Regions from separate parts of the Rothia koreensis genome, predicted to be linked through region 1. Evidence: predicted binding sites of a transcription regulator. Region 1 holds the regulator's gene; each other region holds the start of a gene.

What was found. The regulator LexA, encoded in region 1, represses DNA repair genes until DNA is damaged. The targets are predictions, from matches to a motif close to TCGAACANNTGTTCGA.
Region 2: the regulator LexA is predicted to act here: its motif matches at 4,232-4,247, upstream of ACTSLZ_RS02330 (shikimate dehydrogenase).
Region 3: the regulator LexA is predicted to act here: its motif matches at 3,270-3,285, upstream of ruvA (Holliday junction branch migration protein RuvA).

Annotation. Positions count from the first base shown of each region.
Region 1 covers NZ_CP197643.1:2,399,326-2,405,429, reverse strand. The annotation lists gene hflX (GTPase HflX) at 1-605, shown strand, start outside; gene ACTSLZ_RS10675 (ATP-dependent DNA helicase) at 625-2,664, shown strand; gene lexA (transcriptional repressor LexA) at 2,769-3,509, opposite strand; gene ACTSLZ_RS10665 (LysM peptidoglycan-binding domain-containing protein) at 3,837-4,226, shown strand; gene ACTSLZ_RS10660 (histidinol-phosphate transaminase) at 4,253-5,380, shown strand; gene hisB (imidazoleglycerol-phosphate dehydratase HisB) at 5,439-6,053, shown strand; gene hisH (imidazole glycerol phosphate synthase subunit HisH) at 6,054-6,104, shown strand, end outside.
Region 2 covers NZ_CP197643.1:520,593-526,696, reverse strand. The annotation lists gene ACTSLZ_RS02345 (amidohydrolase) at 1-257, shown strand, start outside; gene ACTSLZ_RS02340 (glycoside hydrolase family 3 C-terminal domain-containing protein) at 603-2,876, opposite strand; gene ACTSLZ_RS02335 (YbaK/EbsC family protein) at 3,166-3,714, opposite strand; gene ACTSLZ_RS02330 (shikimate dehydrogenase) at 4,311-5,195, shown strand; gene ACTSLZ_RS02325 (bifunctional sugar phosphate isomerase/epimerase/4-hydroxyphenylpyruvate dioxygenase family protein) at 5,192-6,104, shown strand, end outside.
Region 3 covers NZ_CP197643.1:2,021,775-2,027,878, forward strand. The annotation lists gene secD (protein translocase subunit SecD) at 1-758, opposite strand, end outside; gene yajC (preprotein translocase subunit YajC) at 828-1,418, opposite strand; gene ruvB (Holliday junction branch migration DNA helicase RuvB) at 1,532-2,590, opposite strand; gene ruvA (Holliday junction branch migration protein RuvA) at 2,609-3,256, opposite strand; gene ruvC (crossover junction endodeoxyribonuclease RuvC) at 3,370-4,032, opposite strand; gene ACTSLZ_RS08970 (YebC/PmpR family DNA-binding transcriptional regulator) at 4,059-4,820, opposite strand; gene ACTSLZ_RS08975 (type 1 glutamine amidotransferase) at 5,039-5,761, opposite strand; gene ACTSLZ_RS08980 (Mur ligase family protein) at 5,758-6,104, opposite strand, start outside.

The DNA of each region.
Region 1 (6,104 bases):
CCGGCGTGCTCGTGGAGAACGCGCTGTTTGCGACCTTGGATCCGACGGTCCGCAAGGCCGTGACTCCTGACGGGATCGGCTACACGCTCTCGGACACCGTGGGGTTCGTGCGCTCCCTGCCGACGCAGCTGGTCGAGGCCTTCCGATCCACGTTGGAGGAGGTCGCCGATTCGGACGTCATCCTGCACGTCGTCGACGTCTCCCATCCCGAGCCCGAGGGCCAGATCCGGGCGGTTCGCGACGTGCTGGCCGATGTGGATGCCCACGACGTCCCGGAAATCATTGTGCTCAACAAGGCCGATACGGCCGATCCGTATGTTGTAGAGCGTCTGCGCCAACGGGAACCTCGACACGCCGTCGTGTCGGCTCGTACCGGAGAGGGGATCGACGAGCTCAAACAGCTGATTTCGGACACCATTCCGAGGCCGGACGTTCGGCTCGAACTCCTTGTGCCCTACTCCCACGGAGAGGTTGTCTCGCGGTTGCATTCGTGGGATGCCGAGATCCTCTCGACCGAGTTCGAAGAGGGCGGAACGCGGATGAGCGTTCTGGTCCGTCAGGACATGGCGGCAGATCTGCACGATTACACGATTTCGAACGCCTGAGCTGTCGGAGGCTGGATTCATGGATACTGCTCCGACGGGCGAGGAGCCGGAGACGCTGCCAGGGGCCAAAGATGTCCTGGAGCTGCTGGACACCGCCGTCGACAGGACGGGCGGGCAACGGCGCGACGGGCAGAGGCGCATGGCCGCTCATGTGGCCCAGGCGCTGGAGACGAACAAACATCTGCTGGTTCAGGCGGGTACGGGAACGGGCAAGTCGTTGGCCTATCTGATTCCGGCGATCCGGCGCGCGATCGACGCCGAGTCCCCGATTGTGGTGGCGACCGCGACCTTGGCCCTCCAGGCGCAGATCGTGACCCGGGACATGCCGCGCCTGCTCGAGACCTTGGACGACCAGCTCGAGCGACCGGTCGACGTCGCCCTGCTCAAGGGGCGGAACAACTACGTGTGTCTGCACAAACTCGAGGGCGGGTACCCCGAGGAAGAAGACCCCAACGCGCTCTTCTCCCTGAACTCCGAGGGGGCGTCCGCATCCGGGCATCCGTCTCGCGGCGGCACGGGTCTCGCCGAGGAAATCGTGCGACTCCGCTCCTGGGCGGAAACGAGCGACACCGGAGACCGGGACGAACTCTTGCCCGGGGTCAGCGACAAGGCGTGGAGACAGGTTTCCGTGACCGCGTCCGAATGTCTCGGCCGCAAGTGCCCCCTGGTCGAAGAGTGCTTCTCGGAACTGGCGAGGCAGAAAGCCGGCGAGGCCGACATCGTCATCACCAACCACGCACTCCTGGCCATCAACGCCTTCGAAGGAATCGGCGTCCTTCCTGAGCACGACACCGTGATCGTCGATGAGGCCCACGAACTCGTCGACCGGGTCACGGGTGCCGTGACAGGGGCGATTTCTCCCATCATGGTGCGCTCCGCGGCCAGAGCGGTGCGCAAGCACACGAGCGCCTCCCACGACCCGCTGACCGATGCCGCCGACGCCTTGGACGCCGCGTGCACCGGAAAGCCCGCGGAGCTCATGGCGCACGGTCTGACCCCGGATCTGCAGAGAGCCATGGAACTGGTGCGTGACGCGAGCCGCGCGGCTCTGTCCGACACCAAGCCCGAAGGCAAGGATGCCGACGCCGGCCGACAGACCGCCCGAGCCCGCCTGACCGAGATCCTCGAGCTGGCCGAGAGGACGCTCGGGGCCGACGGCAAGTACGAGGTCGTGTGGATCAGCCGGGTCGGGGGCTGGGAACCGGGACGCGGTTACGTTGCCGCGGCAGACACCGACCCGGCGACCATTCACGTGGCGCCGTTGTCGGTGGCGTCGAGGCTCCGGGAAGGCTTGTTCCAGGACCGTACGGTCGTGCTGACCTCGGCCACCCTCGCCATCGGTCACTCCTTCGACTCGGTGGCCGGCTCGCTCGGACTCATGGGCGAGAAGGCACCCGTGTGGGAGGGCCTCGACGTGGGCTCACCCTTCGACTATCCCAAGCAGGGAATGCTGTATCTCGCGTCGGACCTGCCGAAGCCGGCGCGGGGAGTCTCAGAGGAACAGCTCGAGCGTGTGCTCCAACTGGTCGAGGCCTCGGGCGGAGGGACCTTGGGCCTGTTCTCTTCCAAACGAGGGGCCGAGCAGGCGGCCGAGTACGTGAGGAACAATTCTGACCTGGAGGTCCTCGTCCAGGGCGAGTCCTCACTGCGCGGGCTGGTCAAGGAATTCACGGAAGACGCCGACACCTGCCTCTTCGGGACCATGAGCTTGTGGCAGGGAGTCGACGTTCCGGGCGAATCGTGTCGGCTGGTGATCATCGACCGGATCCCGTTTCCGCGTCCCGATGATCCTCTGTCCTCCGCCCGGGCCCGGGCCGTGAGCCAGACCGGAGGGAACGGATTCATGGCCGTCTCGGCTTATCACGCGGCCATCAGGTTGGCCCAGGGGACCGGACGGCTGATTCGCTCGCAGGACGACCGCGGCGTCGTGGCCGTCCTGGATTCCAGGCTCGCCACGGCACGCTACGGCGGGTTCCTGCGCAGCGCACTGCCCCCGTTGTGGACCACCGACAATCTGCCAACGGTCACTGCCGCCCTGCGGAGGCTCGCCGCCGGGTGATCCCGCGGCTCCGGCGCACACCGACGGGCCGATGCGGACGCGCGGCGAGGCCGCGGGCGTAGGCGCGCGTGCCCCGGAGCGAGTGACGCCGGCTGGGGCGGGACTTACACGGAGCGCAGGACCGAAACGACCTTGCCCATGATCGTCGCGTGGTCTCCGAGAATTGGCTCGTACTGTCGATTCTGAGGCAGCAGCCAGGTGTGCCCGTCCCGTTGCCGGAAGGTCTTGACCGTGGCCTCGTCGTCGAGCAGCGCAGCGACGATGTCGCCGTTCTCCGCGTCGCTCTGCTGGCGGACCACAACCCAGTCGCCGTCGCAGATCGCGGCCTCGACCATCGAGTCTCCTCGCACCTCGAGCATGAAGAGCTGGCCCTGCCCGACCAATTGACGGGGGAGGGCGACGACGTCGTCCACGTGCTGTTCAGCAGTGATGGGAACACCTGCCGCGATCCGGCCGACCAGCGGCACCTGGGCCGTGGCCCCATCCGGTTGGGTCTCCGGGAAGAGCGGCACGACCTTGTCGTTCGATTTTTCTCGTGACGGTTCCGGGGCGGGTCGTTCCCGAGGCGCGGCAGCCGGGAACCGGGGGCTGTCTTCTCCCACGGGTGTTTCGCAGAGCACCTCGATGGCCCGCGGCCGCTTCGGATCGCGACGGATGAGGCCGAGGGCCTCCAACCGCGAGAGCTGATGGGTCACGCTCGACAGGCTGGACAGGCCGACCAGGTCGCCGATCTCTCGCATGGACGGTGGATAGCCGTGCGTCTCGACGGACGATGCAATCGCCTCGAGAATCTTGCGCTGTCGCGGGGTGAGCGGCTTGGCCTGGTGAGGAAGCTGGGTGGCCACCGGTTCGTCCTTCCCTGGAGGTGCTTAAGTTGTCAGTCGCCCCGTGTGTACTGGAACTACGGCTCGGGCGACAACGGTCATCGTGCAGTCGCCCGTTCGGATGCGCTTGGTGAAAGTCGCACCGTGAGGAGTCCTCCCCGGAGGGAAGGCGCTCCGGCCGGTACAACCGATTTTCTTTACCCCTCAGGCTAAGCCAGAGGAAGTGGCAAATCAAACATGTGTTCTATTTTTCTCGACAGTGTTCGAAGACTTTGGTAGAACAGACGTACGAACTCGAACTCCAGTTCGAATACTCATCACTCTCGCCGAATACGAAGGGATCTTCGCATGAGCACGTTTACTCAGACCACAAGCCGCGACGCGGAATGGATCCGTCACGTGGGGACCGCTCGTGTTCGAACCTCGCGCATCTCGCTGACTCGCCGAGGCCGTTTCGTGTTCTTCGGGGTGCCGGTGCTCTCCGCCGTCGTCGTCGTCGCGGTGGCTCTCATGATGTTCCTCGTGCCCGGCACCGCGCAGGCGGGTACGGAGAGTGCCGCCTCGACCACGCAGTCCGTTGTCGTCGGCAGCGGGGACACGCTGTGGGACATCGCTCGGGACGTGGACTCCAGTGCGGATGTTCGAGTGACCATGGACAAGATCAACGATCTGAACGATCTGGGCAGCGGGCAGGTTACTCCCGGACAGCGTCTTATTGTCCCGATAATTTCGGAGTGAGGATCGGCGGTCCTTAGCATAGTGGGGTGACTGACTCATTGGACGCGCTGAACAACCTGCCCCTCCGGGACGACCTTCGCGGTCGGTCCCCTTACGGTGCCCCCATGCTCGAGGTGCCGTACGCGTTGAACGTCAACGAAAACACGCATCCGATGCCGACCGAGGTTGTGGAGGCGGTGACCGAAGGAGTGCGAGAAGCGGCTCGTTCGCTCAACCGCTATCCGGACCGTGATTTCACGGAGCTCCGTTCAGAACTCGCCGCGTTCGTGGGACACGGCCTCGACCAGAACAATCTGTGGGCGGCCAATGGGTCGAACGAAATTCTCCAGCAGATCCTGCAAGTTTTCGGGGGACCGGGACGCCGGCTCATGAGTTTCGTTCCTACGTATTCGATGTATCCGCTCTTGGCTTCGGGGACCAACACCGAGTTTGTGGCGGGGGAAAGGGCCGAGGACTTCTCGCTGTCTCCCGAATCCGCGGCACGTCAGGTCGCCGATCAGCAGCCGGCCATCACGATCCTCTGCTCCCCGAACAACCCGACCGGCACGGCTCTCGACCCCGAGGTCGTCGAGGCCGTGTACGACGCCGCGACATCCTTCGACGGAATCGTCGTGGTCGATGAAGCCTACGCTGAGTTCGCGAGGGACCCCGACCGGACGTCGCTCAGGTTGTTGCCGGGGCGCGAACGACTCATCGTCAGCCGAACCATGAGCAAGGCATTCGCCCTCGCGGGCGCCAGGATCGGGTACTTCGCGGCGGCTCCTGCCGTGGTGGATGCGATCAAGCTGGTCAGGCTCCCGTACCACTTGTCCGCCGTCACACAGGCCACGGCATTGGCCGCCCTGCGTCACCGCGGGAGGCTCCTGGCCAACGTGGAGGACATCAAGAAGCAGAGGGACCGCATCGTCGAGCACTTGCGGGACCTGGGCTTGAGTCCCGCGTCCTCGGATTCGAATTTCGTCTTCTTCGGCGGGGTGGGAGACAGCCACGGACTGTGGCAGGACCTTCTGGAGGACGGCGTCCTGATTCGCGACGTCGGAATTCCGGGGCATCTGCGCGTCACGGCGGGGACCGAGGAAGAAACCACCGCTTTTCTCGATAGTCTGGACAGGCACATCGAGCGACGGCGGGACCTGGACCCCGCCGGCACCTGAGACTTTCGGAACCGAGCCAGACAGTGAGGGCCCGAGCCCTCTCGACCGCAGGAGAGTCATGACGACCCCATCATCGGCCCGCACGGCCAGCATGAGCCGCGAAACCAGCGAATCCAAGGTTTCCGTCGACATCAACCTGGACGGAACCGGGCGGTCCCGTATCGAGACGACCGTGCCGTTCTACGATCACATGCTCACGGCGCTGTCCAAGCATTCCCTGATCGACCTGGACATTCGATGCTCGGGCGATACCCACGTGGACGTGCACCACACCGTGGAGGATACGGCTATCGTCCTGGGTGAGGCCTTGAAGGAAGCTCTGGGGGACAAGAGCGGAATCCGTCGGTTCGGTCAAGCCGCGGTGCCTCTTGATGAAGCGCTGGCCCGAGCGGTCGTGGATATTTCCGGCCGTCCATTCCTCGTGCACACGGGGGAGCCGGAAGGCTTTGAATTTCACCTGATTGGCGGGCACTTCACCGGTTCCATGGTGCGCCACGTCCTGGAAGCCCTGTCCTTCCACGCGGGGATCTGCTTGCACATGAATGTCGTCTCCGGCAGGGATCCCCACCACATTGCGGAGGCCGAGTTCAAAGCCTTGGCCCGCGCGTTGCGCGAAGCCGTGGAGTCGGACCCCCGAGTCGAGGGCATCCCTTCCACGAAGGGGGCCCTGTAAATGGTGTCCGGACCAGCGAAGGATTCGTACGAGCAGGCTGAGAGCTCGCGC
Region 2 (6,104 bases), 1.0 Mb from region 1:
GCGCCGTGGACCGGACCACTGACGAAGGGTTCGTCATCGGACCTGGCGAGCGCATGACCCCCTACGATGCGCTCAAGACGTACACGGTCAACGCGGCCTCGGCCACGGGCTTCGGCGATTCCCGTGGCACGCTCACCCCGGGATACTGTGCGGACTTCGTGGTCCTTGGGTCGAACCCGTTGGAGGCCCCCTCCATCGAAGACATCGAGATCCTCCAGACGTTCGTGGGCGGTGAGGCCACCTACCGCCGGGCGTGACGCGGGGTCTGGTCGGGGGTGGGGCGAGGCCGGGTGGGGGGATCGGGGCAGCTAGGTGAAATCGGCGTCGAGGTGGCAGTAGCGTGCGGTTTCGACGTCGAAGTGGCAATCCCGTGCGGTTTTCGGGCCGAAAACGTCCCAAAATTGCCACCTCGCGGGCCGAGAACGAGGGGGCCGGCGTCGAAGTGGCAATCCCGTGCGGTTTCGACGCCGAGGTGGCAATCCCGTGCGGTTTTCGGGCCGAAAACCTCCCAAAATTGCCACCTCGCGGGAGGAGAAACACAAAACTGCCACCTCGCGGGAGGAACCGCACCGAGCCACTACCCCCCCCCGGATCTGCGTCGGCTAGCTCCGGGCCATCTCGATCAGCTCGTCGATCTTGTCCTGCGGCACCCCGAAACTGACGAGCCGCCCCACGGGGAGTGAGGCCATCATCAGGTCGAGGTCCATCGGCTCGTTCCCTGCCGGTTCGTCCGAGTCGGCCGCAGCCCCCGGTTGGGTCCCGGATTTCTGTTCGGCGTCGTCGGCCCCGAGGTTGCTCATGAGCTCGGCCAACCGTTGACGGGCCGTGGGTCCGGCCTTCGGGTGGGCCAGGACTTCACCGAGGGAGGATTCCCTGGTGAGTTCGACGTCGGGGTCGTCGCCGTCGATCGAGACCTCGGCCTCTCCCCGGATGTCCCGACTCGAGGCGCCGACTTCCACGCGGTAGGTGCCGCCCTCGACCACGAAGCGGTCTGCCCGGATGTCCCAGTACGCGAGATCGGAGCGGTCGACGGTCAGCGTCACGAACCGGGTCTGCCCCGAGGCAATCTCGACCGAGGAGAACGCCTTGAGCTCGCGCGGGGACCGGTCCACGGCGGATTCATCTCGCCCGACGTACACCTGCACGACTTCGCGTCCGTCGCGCGGGCCCACGTTGGTCACGCCCACTGAGACGTCGATGTCGCCTTGGCCGTTCACCCGGGCCGTGGGCTCCCCGTACTCGAACTCGGTGTAGGTGAGGCCGTGGCCGAAGGGGAAGGCGACGTCGAGGCCGCGTTTGTCGTACCACCGGTAGCCGACGTGGATACCTTCGCCGTACCTCACGTGCCCCAGTTCACCGGGGAAGTTGCCGAATGAGGGGTTGTCCTCGAGCCGGTGCGGGATCGTTTCGCTGAGTCGTCCGGACGGATCGGCCGCACCCGTGAGGATGTCCACGATCGCGGAGCCGCCGGCCTGTCCCAGGAGCCAGCCCTCGACAATCGCCGGTACGGTGTCCGCAAAGGGCAAGGAAACGACCCCGCCATTGGACAGAACGACCACGGTCCGGGGGTTCGCCTCCACCACCTCGTCCAGGAGCTCGATCTGGTCAGCGGGCAGATCGATCGTGGTGCGATCGAAGCCTTCCGACTCGGCGGCGTCGGGCAGACCGAGAAAGAGGACGGCGACGTCGCTCGAACGGGCCACCTCGACCGCTTCGGCGCGCAGGGACTCCGACGGTTCGCCGTCGAACGTGAAGCCAGGAGCGAAGGAGACCCTGTCCCCCACGGCCTGGGTGAAGCTGTCCAGCGCCGTGTCCAGCCGAGTCGGGTTGATGTGGGAGGAGCCTCCGCCCTGGTAACGCGGGGTCCGGGCGAACTCGCCGATCAAGGCGATGTCCTGTCCCTCGGCGAGCGGAAGCAGCGACCCTTCGTTCTTGAGCAGGACGACGGATCGTGTCGCGGCCTCACGTGCCAGGGCGTGGTGGGCGTCGACGTCGAGCGGGTCGTCAGGCTTCTCGAGGTGTCCGGATTTCTCGACCAGGTCCAGAACCCGTTGCGCCGCCCGGTCGACCAACGCCTCGTCCAGGTCGCCGTTGCGGACGGCGTCGACGATCTGAGCATCCGTAACACCGTCCGAGGACGGCATCTCCAGATCCAGCCCCGCCGCGACGCCCTTGACCCGGTCGTTGACCGCGCCCCAGTCGGAGACCACCAGACCTTCGAAGCCCCAGTCGTCGCGCAAGACGTCGGTGAGCAGCCACGGGTGCTCGGACGCGTACGTCCCGTTGACCTTGTTGTACGAGCACATCACGGTCCAGGGCTGCGCGTTCTTGACCACGCGCTCGAAGGCACGGAAGTAGATCTCGCGGAGCGGTCGGGGGTCGACGTCGGCCGAGACGCGCATCCGGTCCGTCTCCTGGTTGTTCGCCGCGAAATGCTTGAGGGATGCGCCGACCGTCTGCGACTGCATGCCCCGCACCATCCCGGTGGCGACGACGCCCGCATGGTGCGGTTCCTCGGAGAAATACTCGAAATTGCGTCCGCACAGGGGCGAGCGCTTGATATTGACGCCGGGCCCCAGAAGGACCGAGACGTCCTCGATCGCGGACTCCACACCCAGGGCGACGCCGACCTTCTTGGCCAAGTCCGGGTCGAAGGCCGAACCGAGGCCGACGGCCGGAGGAAAGCATGTGGCGGGGATCGAATCATTGATGCCCAAGTTGTCGCTGGACCCCGTCTGCTTGCGCAGGCCGTGGGGCCCGTCCGTCATCATGATCGATGGGACACCGGCCCGGTCGATATTTTTGGTGGTCCAGAAGTCCTTGCCGCTGAGCAGGCTTGCCTTGTCCTCGAGAGTCAGTTCTCGGACGTTCGTCATGATGTCTCCCTCGATGTCGCTGATTCTGTGGTGGGGTCGTTGGGGTCGATGGTGGGGGGTTGGTTGGTGGGGGTCCGTCGGTGGGGTGGGGGTCGGGTGAAGTGTTGGGTGCAGGAGGGCGGGCCGACCGGTTCAGGAGCGGGCCGACCGGTTATCGAGCGGACTTGATCGGGATCACAGCCACCGCTCCCATGATGCCGATAACGATCGCCACGGGAAAGAGCCCCGGATAGCCGGCGACAAGCACAATCGGCTACGGACAGATGCCGACCAGGACCGACCGCTCCTGCTACTCCGCCTGCACCGGAACGGCCAGCTCGAGGACCTCGGCACCGGGCAATTCGGCGAGCTCGGATCCCGGCACAAGCAGTTTCGACCCCCGGACACCCCCGCCGACCACGACGACGTCGGAATCCACCACCCGACGATCGATCAGGATTCTCCAGTCCCCCGGCAGACCAACCGGAGTAATGCCGCCCGACGTCATCCCCGTTGCCTCTTCGGTGGATGCCTGATCCGCGAACGAGACCTTGCGAGCGTCGAGATGCTTCCGGACCGTCTTGTTGACGTCGGCCCGATCCGTTGCGAGAACGATCACGGCGGCATCGATCACGGACTCACCCCGTTTGCCGCGCACGATCACGCAGTTCGCGGAGGCCTCCGGGGCGACGTCGTACGCCTCGCAGAACTCGGCGGTATCCGCCAGAGTCTCGCTGATCGCGGCCACGCGGGCCCCGGGTACGGCCCCGGCGCGGGCGACGTCGGCCACCGGTTGCGCCACGAGCTCCAGGGCATCCAGGAGCGGAGTCCAGTTCAAAGTTCCTTCGGGAGTTGCCATGCGGCCAGTCTACGAAGCCGCCCGGTCGACATGGGGGGGGGACGGGGCGGTGTTTCGGGGCGGCGTCGAGGTGGCGGTCTCGTGCAGAATCCGCGGCGAGGTGGCACTCCCGTGCGGTTTTCGGCCCGAAAACGTCCCAAAACTGCCACCTCGCCGGAACGAACGCACGAAACTGCCACCTCGCGGGCCGGCAGCGGAGAACACAGCGTCGAGGTGGCAACCACGTGCAGGACCCGCGGCGAGGTGGCAATCCCGTGCAGTATTCGACCCGAAAACATCCCAAAACTGCCACCTCGCCGGAACGAACGCACGAAACTGCCACCTCGCGGGCCGGCAGCCGGGAACACAGCGTCGAAGTGGCAACCACGTGCAGGACCCGGGCCGAAGTGGCAATCCCGTGCAGTTTTCGGCCCGAAAACGTCCCAAAACTGCCACCTCGCCGCAAGGAACGCACAAATCCGCCACCTCGCGGCCAAAGAGCCGGAAGTCGCCGCCCACCCCTCAACCTGTGCGCCATTCGAACGTCCATGCGCCATACGACCCGCGGGCTGGGTACCGTGAGGGTGGTACGTCGTGGCCGGAAGGATCGGAGCGTTATGAGCCTGGTGGGCGAATCGTATGTAGTCGGACTGATCGGCAGCGGGATCACCGCGACGCTCAGTGCCCCGATGCACGAAGAGGCGGCGGATCGTCTGGGTCTTCGGTACATTTACCGTCCCATCGATCTGGACACCATCGCCGACGGCGTCGACCGCGCCCCACAGCTCATGAAGACCGCCCTCGAACTGGGCTTCAACGCCTTCAACATTACGTTCCCCTGCAAGCAGTCCATCATTGCCCACCTGGACAAGCTCGCCCCCGATGCCGAGCGTCTCGGCGCGGTCAACACCGTGGTTCGGGAGGACGGGCGCCTCATCGGGCACAACACGGACTTCTCGGGATTCGCCCACGCGCTCGATCAGGGTCTGCCCGGAGCGACCCTCGACGACGTCGTCCAGCTCGGTACGGGCGGTGCCGGTTCGGCCACGGCCTATGCCCTGCTCTCCCGCGGCGTCGGCCACCTGTCCCTGTACGACCTCGACCGGTCCCGCGCCGAAGCCAGGGCACGCGAGCTGTCGGCCCAGTTCCCCGCGGCGACCGTGGACGCCCTCACCCCAGAGACCCTTCCCGACGCCGTGAAGGCTGCGGACGGCCTGGTCAACGCGACACCCATCGGAATGCACCACCACCCCGGAGCACCGCTGGATCTTGACCTCTTGCGGCCCGATCTCTGGGTTGCCGACGTCATCTACCTCCCGCAGGAAACCGCGCTCATCCGGCGGGCGCGAGAGCTCGGTTGTCGGGTCCTTCCGGGCGGCTACATGGCCGTGGGGCAGGCCGTCGACGCCTTCGAACTCATCACCGGGATCCGGCCCGACGACGCATCCCTGCGAACCCACTTCGAACGACTCATCGCCGCCCAACAAGGAGAATCGCTGTGAGAACGTCGATCGCCACCGTCTGCCTCTCCGGATCCCTGCGCCAGAAGATGCGCGCGGCCGCGGCCGCCGGGTTCGACGGGATCGAGGTCTTCGAGCAGGACCTCGTCGTCGCGCCCGAGACGCCGGAACACATTCGAAACTACGCCGCCGAGCTCGGGCTGACCCTCGACCTGTACCAACCGTTCCGGGATGCCGAAGGGACCGAGGAGCAGCTGTTCCAGGACACGCTCCGCCGCGTCGAGGAGAAATTCCGGCTCATGAATCGCCTGGGCATGGACCTCATGCTCATCCCCTCCAACGCCGGGACCGCCACCGTGGACGACGACGCCGTCGTCGCCTCCCAGCTGGCACGCATGGCCGATCTCGCCGCAGACTACGGGATCCGTCTCGCCTACGAGGCTCTGGCGTGGGGCAGGTTCGTCAACGACTTCGAGCACTCGTGGCGCCTGGTCGAGGCGGCCGACCGGGAGAACCTGGGCGTCTGCCTCGACACCTTCCACATCCTGTCGCGGCAGTGGTCGACCGAGACCGTTCCTGACATCCCAGGCGACAAGGTCTTCTTCGTCCAGCTCGCTGACGCCCCGCTGATGTCCCTGGACGTCCTCTCGTGGTCCCGCCACTTCCGGGTCTTCCCGGGCGAAGGCGGATTCGACCTCGTGGATTTCATGATCAAGCTCCTGGCCGGAGGGTATTCCGGCCCCCTCTCCCTCGAGATCTTCAACGACTCCTTCCGGCAGACGCGCGTTCACCGCACCGCGGTCGACGCCCTGCGGTCCCTGATCTGGCTCCAGGACCGGACGGCACGCACGCTCGAGGCGTCCACCGGGACCACCACGAACGTCAGCCGGGCCACCGCACGGATCGGCGAACTCACCAGGCTGCCGGGAGCCGTGGTTCCCCAGGGCATCA
Region 3 (6,104 bases), 380 kb from region 1:
TGCGTCACGTCCTTGAACACGTTCTTGGCGTGATCGTTGAACGTGATGTTCACGCCCCATTGGCCCGTGCTGACGCCTCCCCCGGACTCGGCCTGGGAGTAATCGGCCGTTTTGATGTCCGAACCGTTCAGTTCGACGGGTCCCAGAATGTACTTCTGTTGGCCATCCTCGGAACACGCGACCACGGCCTTGTCGGGATCCAACTGATCGTCCTTGCCCGGGTTGGCCTTGCAGTCGCGTTGTTCGTACTGCTTCTGGAGATCCCCCGTGATCCAGTTGGAATCCGATCCGTTCTGGGGCTCGCCATTCGGATGCGGCAGATCCGCGTCCGCGGTGCGTTGGTCCTCGGGAACAGCACCCCCATCGCCTTGCATCAGGACAGATCGGAAGGACATCTGTGCCGATGCCTGGATCAGATCACGGGTTTCCTGGCTCGGAGTTCCCGGCATCGACACGACGACGTTCCGGCCGGACTGGGTGCTGACCTCGGCCTCGGAAACGCCGGCGCCGTCGACGCGCTGTCGGATGATGTCGACCGCTTGGTCGAGCTGGTCCTTGCTGATGTCGCCGTCGCCATTGGTGACCTTCGGGGAGAGGATCATCTCCGTGCCGCCGGACAGGTCCAGGGCGAGCTGGGGTGACGCGGAGCCACCCAGTTTGGTCGCAGACAGGCCGATGACACCGCCGAGGACCACCACAATGGCGGTCAACAGGAGCAGGGCCTTTCGGGCACTGGACGTGCGCTTTTTCCGAGCCATGAGGATTCCTGAGGATCATAGGTCGAGGTGCTCACCCCGTGGGCAAGCACCTCGAAAATTGCGTATGTTTTAGCGGTTCGAGCCGGTGGGATCGTCGCCGCGGGGGTCGTCCCGGTAACCCGTACCGTCCTGCTCGCCCAGACCTCGAGTCGTTTCGTCGCTCGGCTCACCGTTGAGCCGCGGTCCGTTCTCAGCAGAGGTCGACGTCGATCCGAGACCGCTCTCGGCTGCTGACTCGTTCCCGAAGGCACCGGATCCGCTCTGGGGCTCCTCGGCAACGCCTTGGGCCGCAGCGGCCCGCGCCGCCTCGGGAGTTCCGGGGACCTGCCCGTTGTCGTCCAGAACCGTGGTCACGGCGCCGAGGTGGACCGTGATCTCCGTCTTGGGTGCGACCTCGATGACCGCACGATTGGCCTCGCGGTCGATCGACACGATGGTTCCGAAGACGCCGAACTGCGTCATGACGCGCGTTCCCGGGGTCATCGCGTTCTGGCGCTCCTGCATCTGCTGCCTGGCCTTCTTCTGGCGGCGCATCGGAAGAACGAGGAACACGATGACAACCACCAGCATGAGGCCGAGGAGCAGGAAGTTGGATCCACCGCCCCCGCCCTGGTCGGCTGCCTGCAGGCTTCCGGTCGAATTGATGGTGGAAAGTAGCATGAGTTCCTTACGTCGGTATCTGCGTTGTTCCCGGTCAGCATCCCACCGGGATAAGGGGAAAAACTTTTTAAAGTCTAGAGGAAGATTCTGGGTATCCGGTCAGAAACCGTGGCTCAGGATTCCGGCGGTTCCAGGTCCAGGTGCACCCACGCGGAGGGCAGCGCCACGCGTCCCCGCGGCGTCCGGCCCATCAGCCCTTCACGCACCAGATAAGGCTCTGCCACCGTTTCCACGGTCTCCGTCTCCTCGCCGACCGCGATGGCCAAGGTCGACAGGCCAACAGGTCCCCCGCCGAATTTGTGGATCAGGGATTCGAGAACGGATCGGTCCAGCCGATCGAGCCCCTTCGAATCGACTTCGTACATGTCCAGCGCGGTGGCCGCGGCCCGTGCGTCGATATCGTCCACCGAGTGGACCAGAGCCCAGTCCCGGACCCGACGTAGGAGACGGTTGGCGATACGGGGCGTGCCGCGTGATCGCGAGGCGATCTCGTGGAAGCCTTCGGTGGTGATCTTCAGGTCCAGGAGGCCGGCAGAACGGCGGAGAACGAGCTCGAGCTCATCGACGTCGTAGAACTCCAGGTGACCCGTGAACCCGAAACGGTCCCGCAGGGGCCCGGGCAGGAGGCCTGCACGCGTGGTTGCGCCGACGAGCGTGAAGCTGGGCAGTTCCAGTGGAATCGAGGTGGCCCCCGCGCCCTTGCCGACCACGATATCGACGCGGAAATCCTCCATGGCCATGTAGAGCATCTCTTCCGCGGGGCGTGACATGCGGTGGATCTCGTCGAGGAACAGCACCTCGCCGGGCGTGAGCGAGGAAAGGATGGCGGCCAGATCACCCGAGTGCTGGATGGCCGGACCCGAGCTGATGCGCAAGGGCGAGCCCATCTCCTCCGCGATGATCATCGCCAAAGTGGTCTTTCCGAGTCCCGGAGGACCTGAGAGGAGGACGTGGTCCGCGCTCTTCCCCCGCAGTTTCGAGGCCTCCAGAACCAGTGACAATTGTTGGCGCACGCGCTTCTGCCCGACGAAATCGTCCAGGGCCTTCGGCCGCAACGCCGCCTCGATCGCCTTGTCCTCGGGCTCGACCTCGGCGTCAACCAGCCGCTCCTGCCCCGAGCGCTGCTGGCCCGGCAGATTCTGCGTGTCGTTCTCCGGGAATTGCTGCGTCATTCGTTCCTTTCCGCCCCGCTATTTGGACCGATGGCCCATGCCGCTGGCTCGGCCGAGACTGGCCAGGACGCCCCTCAGGGCATCGGGGACCGTCATGGATTCGGCATCGGGTTCGGCCTCGACGTAGGAATCCACCGCGCCGGCGGCATCCTTCTCCTGCCAGCCTAGGCCCACCAGGGCATCCATGACTTGCGACCGCCACGATGGGCCGGCGCCTGCCTTGCCTCCGGCGTCCGTGGACGAGGCCTCCGCGCCCTCCGGCTCGGGCAGGACGAGCTTGCCCGCGAGTTCAAGGACGATCCGGCGGGCACCCTTGGGGCCGATTCCGGGAACCTTGCTGAATGCTTTGTCATCACCCTCCGCGACGGCCTGGGCCACCTCTGCGGGGGTGTGGACGGACAGAACCGCCAGGGCGATGCGAGGACCGATGCCGGAGACCGAGAGCATCGTGGTGAACACTTCTCTCTCGCTGTCGTCCCGGAATCCGAACAGGGTCAGCGAATCCTCCTTGACGATCAGCGAGGTCTCGAGCCGAGCACGCTCGCCGAGACGCAGGGTCGCCAATGTGCCGGGGGTTGCCTGGACCAGCATCCCGACACCACCGACCTCGATGACTGCCTCGTGGAGGCCAACATGGGTCACGGTGCCCGTCAGAGAAGAAATCATGCGTCCATCTTAATCGAACAAAGTTACGAAAAACATTCACCGGCGCGCCTGTGGACGGAGGTCGTGCCCGCGGCTCCACCGACTCGACCTGTGGCGTGTCCTCGAGGCTCCCGTTATTTTCCGCGACGGGACCGTTCCTCCGCCGCCTTCCACGCCCGCTGAGCGGGCGTCATGGAGCCTCCCTTGGCGCGAGAAGGGATCGACCCCTGGTGCGTCTGGACACCGGTGCCCATGTTGATCCCCGTGCCGATGATTCCGGAGCGCCATCCGTGGCAGATGGCCAAGGCGACGGCGTCGGCGGCGTCGGCCGGCTTCGGCGCGGCGTCCAATTCGAGGATGCGGGCCACCATGCGCCCCACAGATTTCTTGTCCGCCCTCCCGCTGCCGGTCACGGCCGCTTTGACCTCGGATGGGGTGTGCCATGCCACGGGGATGCCGGCGGCGGCAGCTGCCGCAATGACCACGCCGGAGGCGTGCGCGGTTCCGATCACGGTGTTGACGGATTCCTGGGCAAAAATGCGTTCGATGGCCATCACGTCGGGGCGGTAGGTCTCGACCCAACCCTGCATCGCACGCTGGATGTGCAGGACTCGGGCGTCCAGTGACTCACTGGCCTGGGTTCCTGCGGCCCCCGCGTCGACGAAATGCGCTGTGCGGTTCCCGGACATGTCGACCACGCCGAACCCGCACCGTGTGAGCCCCGGATCGACCCCGAGGATGCGCAAGGGACCGGCGGAGGCTGGTGATGCAACGGCTCCGACCGGTCCCTTGTTCATAGCACTCTCCCGAATATGCTCAGCGACTAGTCGTCGGCTTCGAGCTCTTCCATCACGGCGGGCGAGATGTCCGCGTTCGAATAGACGTTCTGGACGTCGTCGAGGGCCTCGACCGCGTCGGCCAGGCGCAGGAACTTGCGTGCACCCTCGGCATCCAGGTCCACTGTCATGGTGGGTCGCCACTGGGGGTCGTCGTTGTTGTAGTCGAGTTCCGCCTCGTCGAGTGCCTTGCGGATCTCCGGAAGGTCGGTCGCCTCGGAGATGACCTCGAACATCTCTTCTTCTTCCTTGACCTCGTCGGCGCCCGCGTCCAGAACGGCCATCAGGACGTCGTCCTCCGTGAGGCCGTCCGTCTTGGCAACCTCGACCACGCCCTTGCGCTCGAACAGGAACGAAACCGACCCGGGGTCGGCCATGGTTCCGCCATTGCGCGTGACCGCAACCCGAACGTCAGATGCGGCACGGTTCTTGTTGTCCGTGAGGCACTCGATGTACAGGGCAGAGCCCTGGGGTCCGCGGGCTTCGTAGAGGATCTCGGAGTACTCGACGACCTCGCCGGTCAGGCCGGCACCGCGCTTGACCGCGCGGTCGATGTTGTCATTGGGCACCGAGTTCTTCTTGGCCTTGGAAATGGCCAGGTCCAGCGCGGGATTGCCGGAGACATCGGCACCGCCCATGCGGGCGGCCACCTCAATGCCCTTGATGTACTTCGCGAAGGCCTTGGCCCGCTTCGCATCGATCGCGGCCTTCTTGTGTTTGGTGGTGGCCCACTTGGAGTGACCCGACATAGATGTGCTCCTCGAATATAGACAATGTCCTTGCGCGGCCGTGCCTGTTCGCCCCGGCCCGGTTCCTCACGCGGATCCCCTCGACGCGTCTGTCGGGCGGCGACAGGGCGTGCCGACCACGCACAAGCCTCAAACCATTGTAACGACGCCAGCAAACGACCAGTTGCCGCCGTGTCGATCCACGGAGGCGTCACCGGCATACCGGGGCCGGAACGGTTTCAGCGCGGTCGGGACGCCGCGACCTCACGGGCACGATCCGCCAAGGAATCGTCGATCTTCGCCGGCTCGAAAGAGCCGAACTTCCGCTCGGCGGCGTGGCGTACGAGATAGTCGGAGATCCGGGGATTCTTGGGGAGCAGGGATCCGTGCAGATAACTGCCGATCACGTGGTGCACGCGGGCCCCCTCGCCGTCGTCGTCGAGGTTGTTGCCCTCGCCCTTGGTCACGGTGCCCAGGCGCTCGACGCCGTCGCCCAAGTAGGTCAGGCCCGAATGGTTCTCGTAACCGACGACCGTCCCGAACTCCTCGGACTCGATCACGATGTTCCCGATCAGGCGTTCCTCACTGCCCACGGTGTGGGCATCGAAGAGCCCGATCCCTTGGAGCACCTCGCCCCCGACGGTGGTGAACTGGTTTCCGAACAGCTGGTAGAGACCGCAGATGACCAGCATCGGTGCCCCGGACTCGGCCGCCGACCGCAGCACGGGTGCGATGCGGTGGAGATCGTCCTGGATCACGGTCTGCCCGGAATCCTGGCCCCCTCCGCCCACGAGAATGTCGAAGTCCTCGGGGAAGATGTCTCCCGGGTTGTAGTCGACGATTTCGGTGGCCAGCCCGTGGGCGTGTGCTCTCCTGGAGAGGGACAGGACGTTGCCCCAGTCTCCGTAGATGTTCATGTCCCGCGGGTACAGCTGCAGGATCTTCAGGGTCTTCTCGGTCATCCGATATCAGCCACCTCGGTGGTCTTGGCCAGCTCCCGGCGCAGGGCGAGCATGGACGTGTACGTGCAGAATACCCGCATGGGTTTGTCCCCCGATCCGCGGACGAATTCGTCCAGGGCGCTCGGTAGGTCCGTGTTGACCGCACGCACGGAAACATCGTCGTGATCGAGGCGCAGGGCCATGTCGTAGGCGCGCGTCCCGGAGACCACGTCCACACCGCCGTGCTGCAACGATTCGAAGTCGACGTCCCACAGCCAGGAGACATCCCGTCCGTCGGCGTATTCGTCGTTGATCGTGATCATGGTCGCGTAGTCCTCTCCCGTGGCCGAGGCCAGGGATAGGC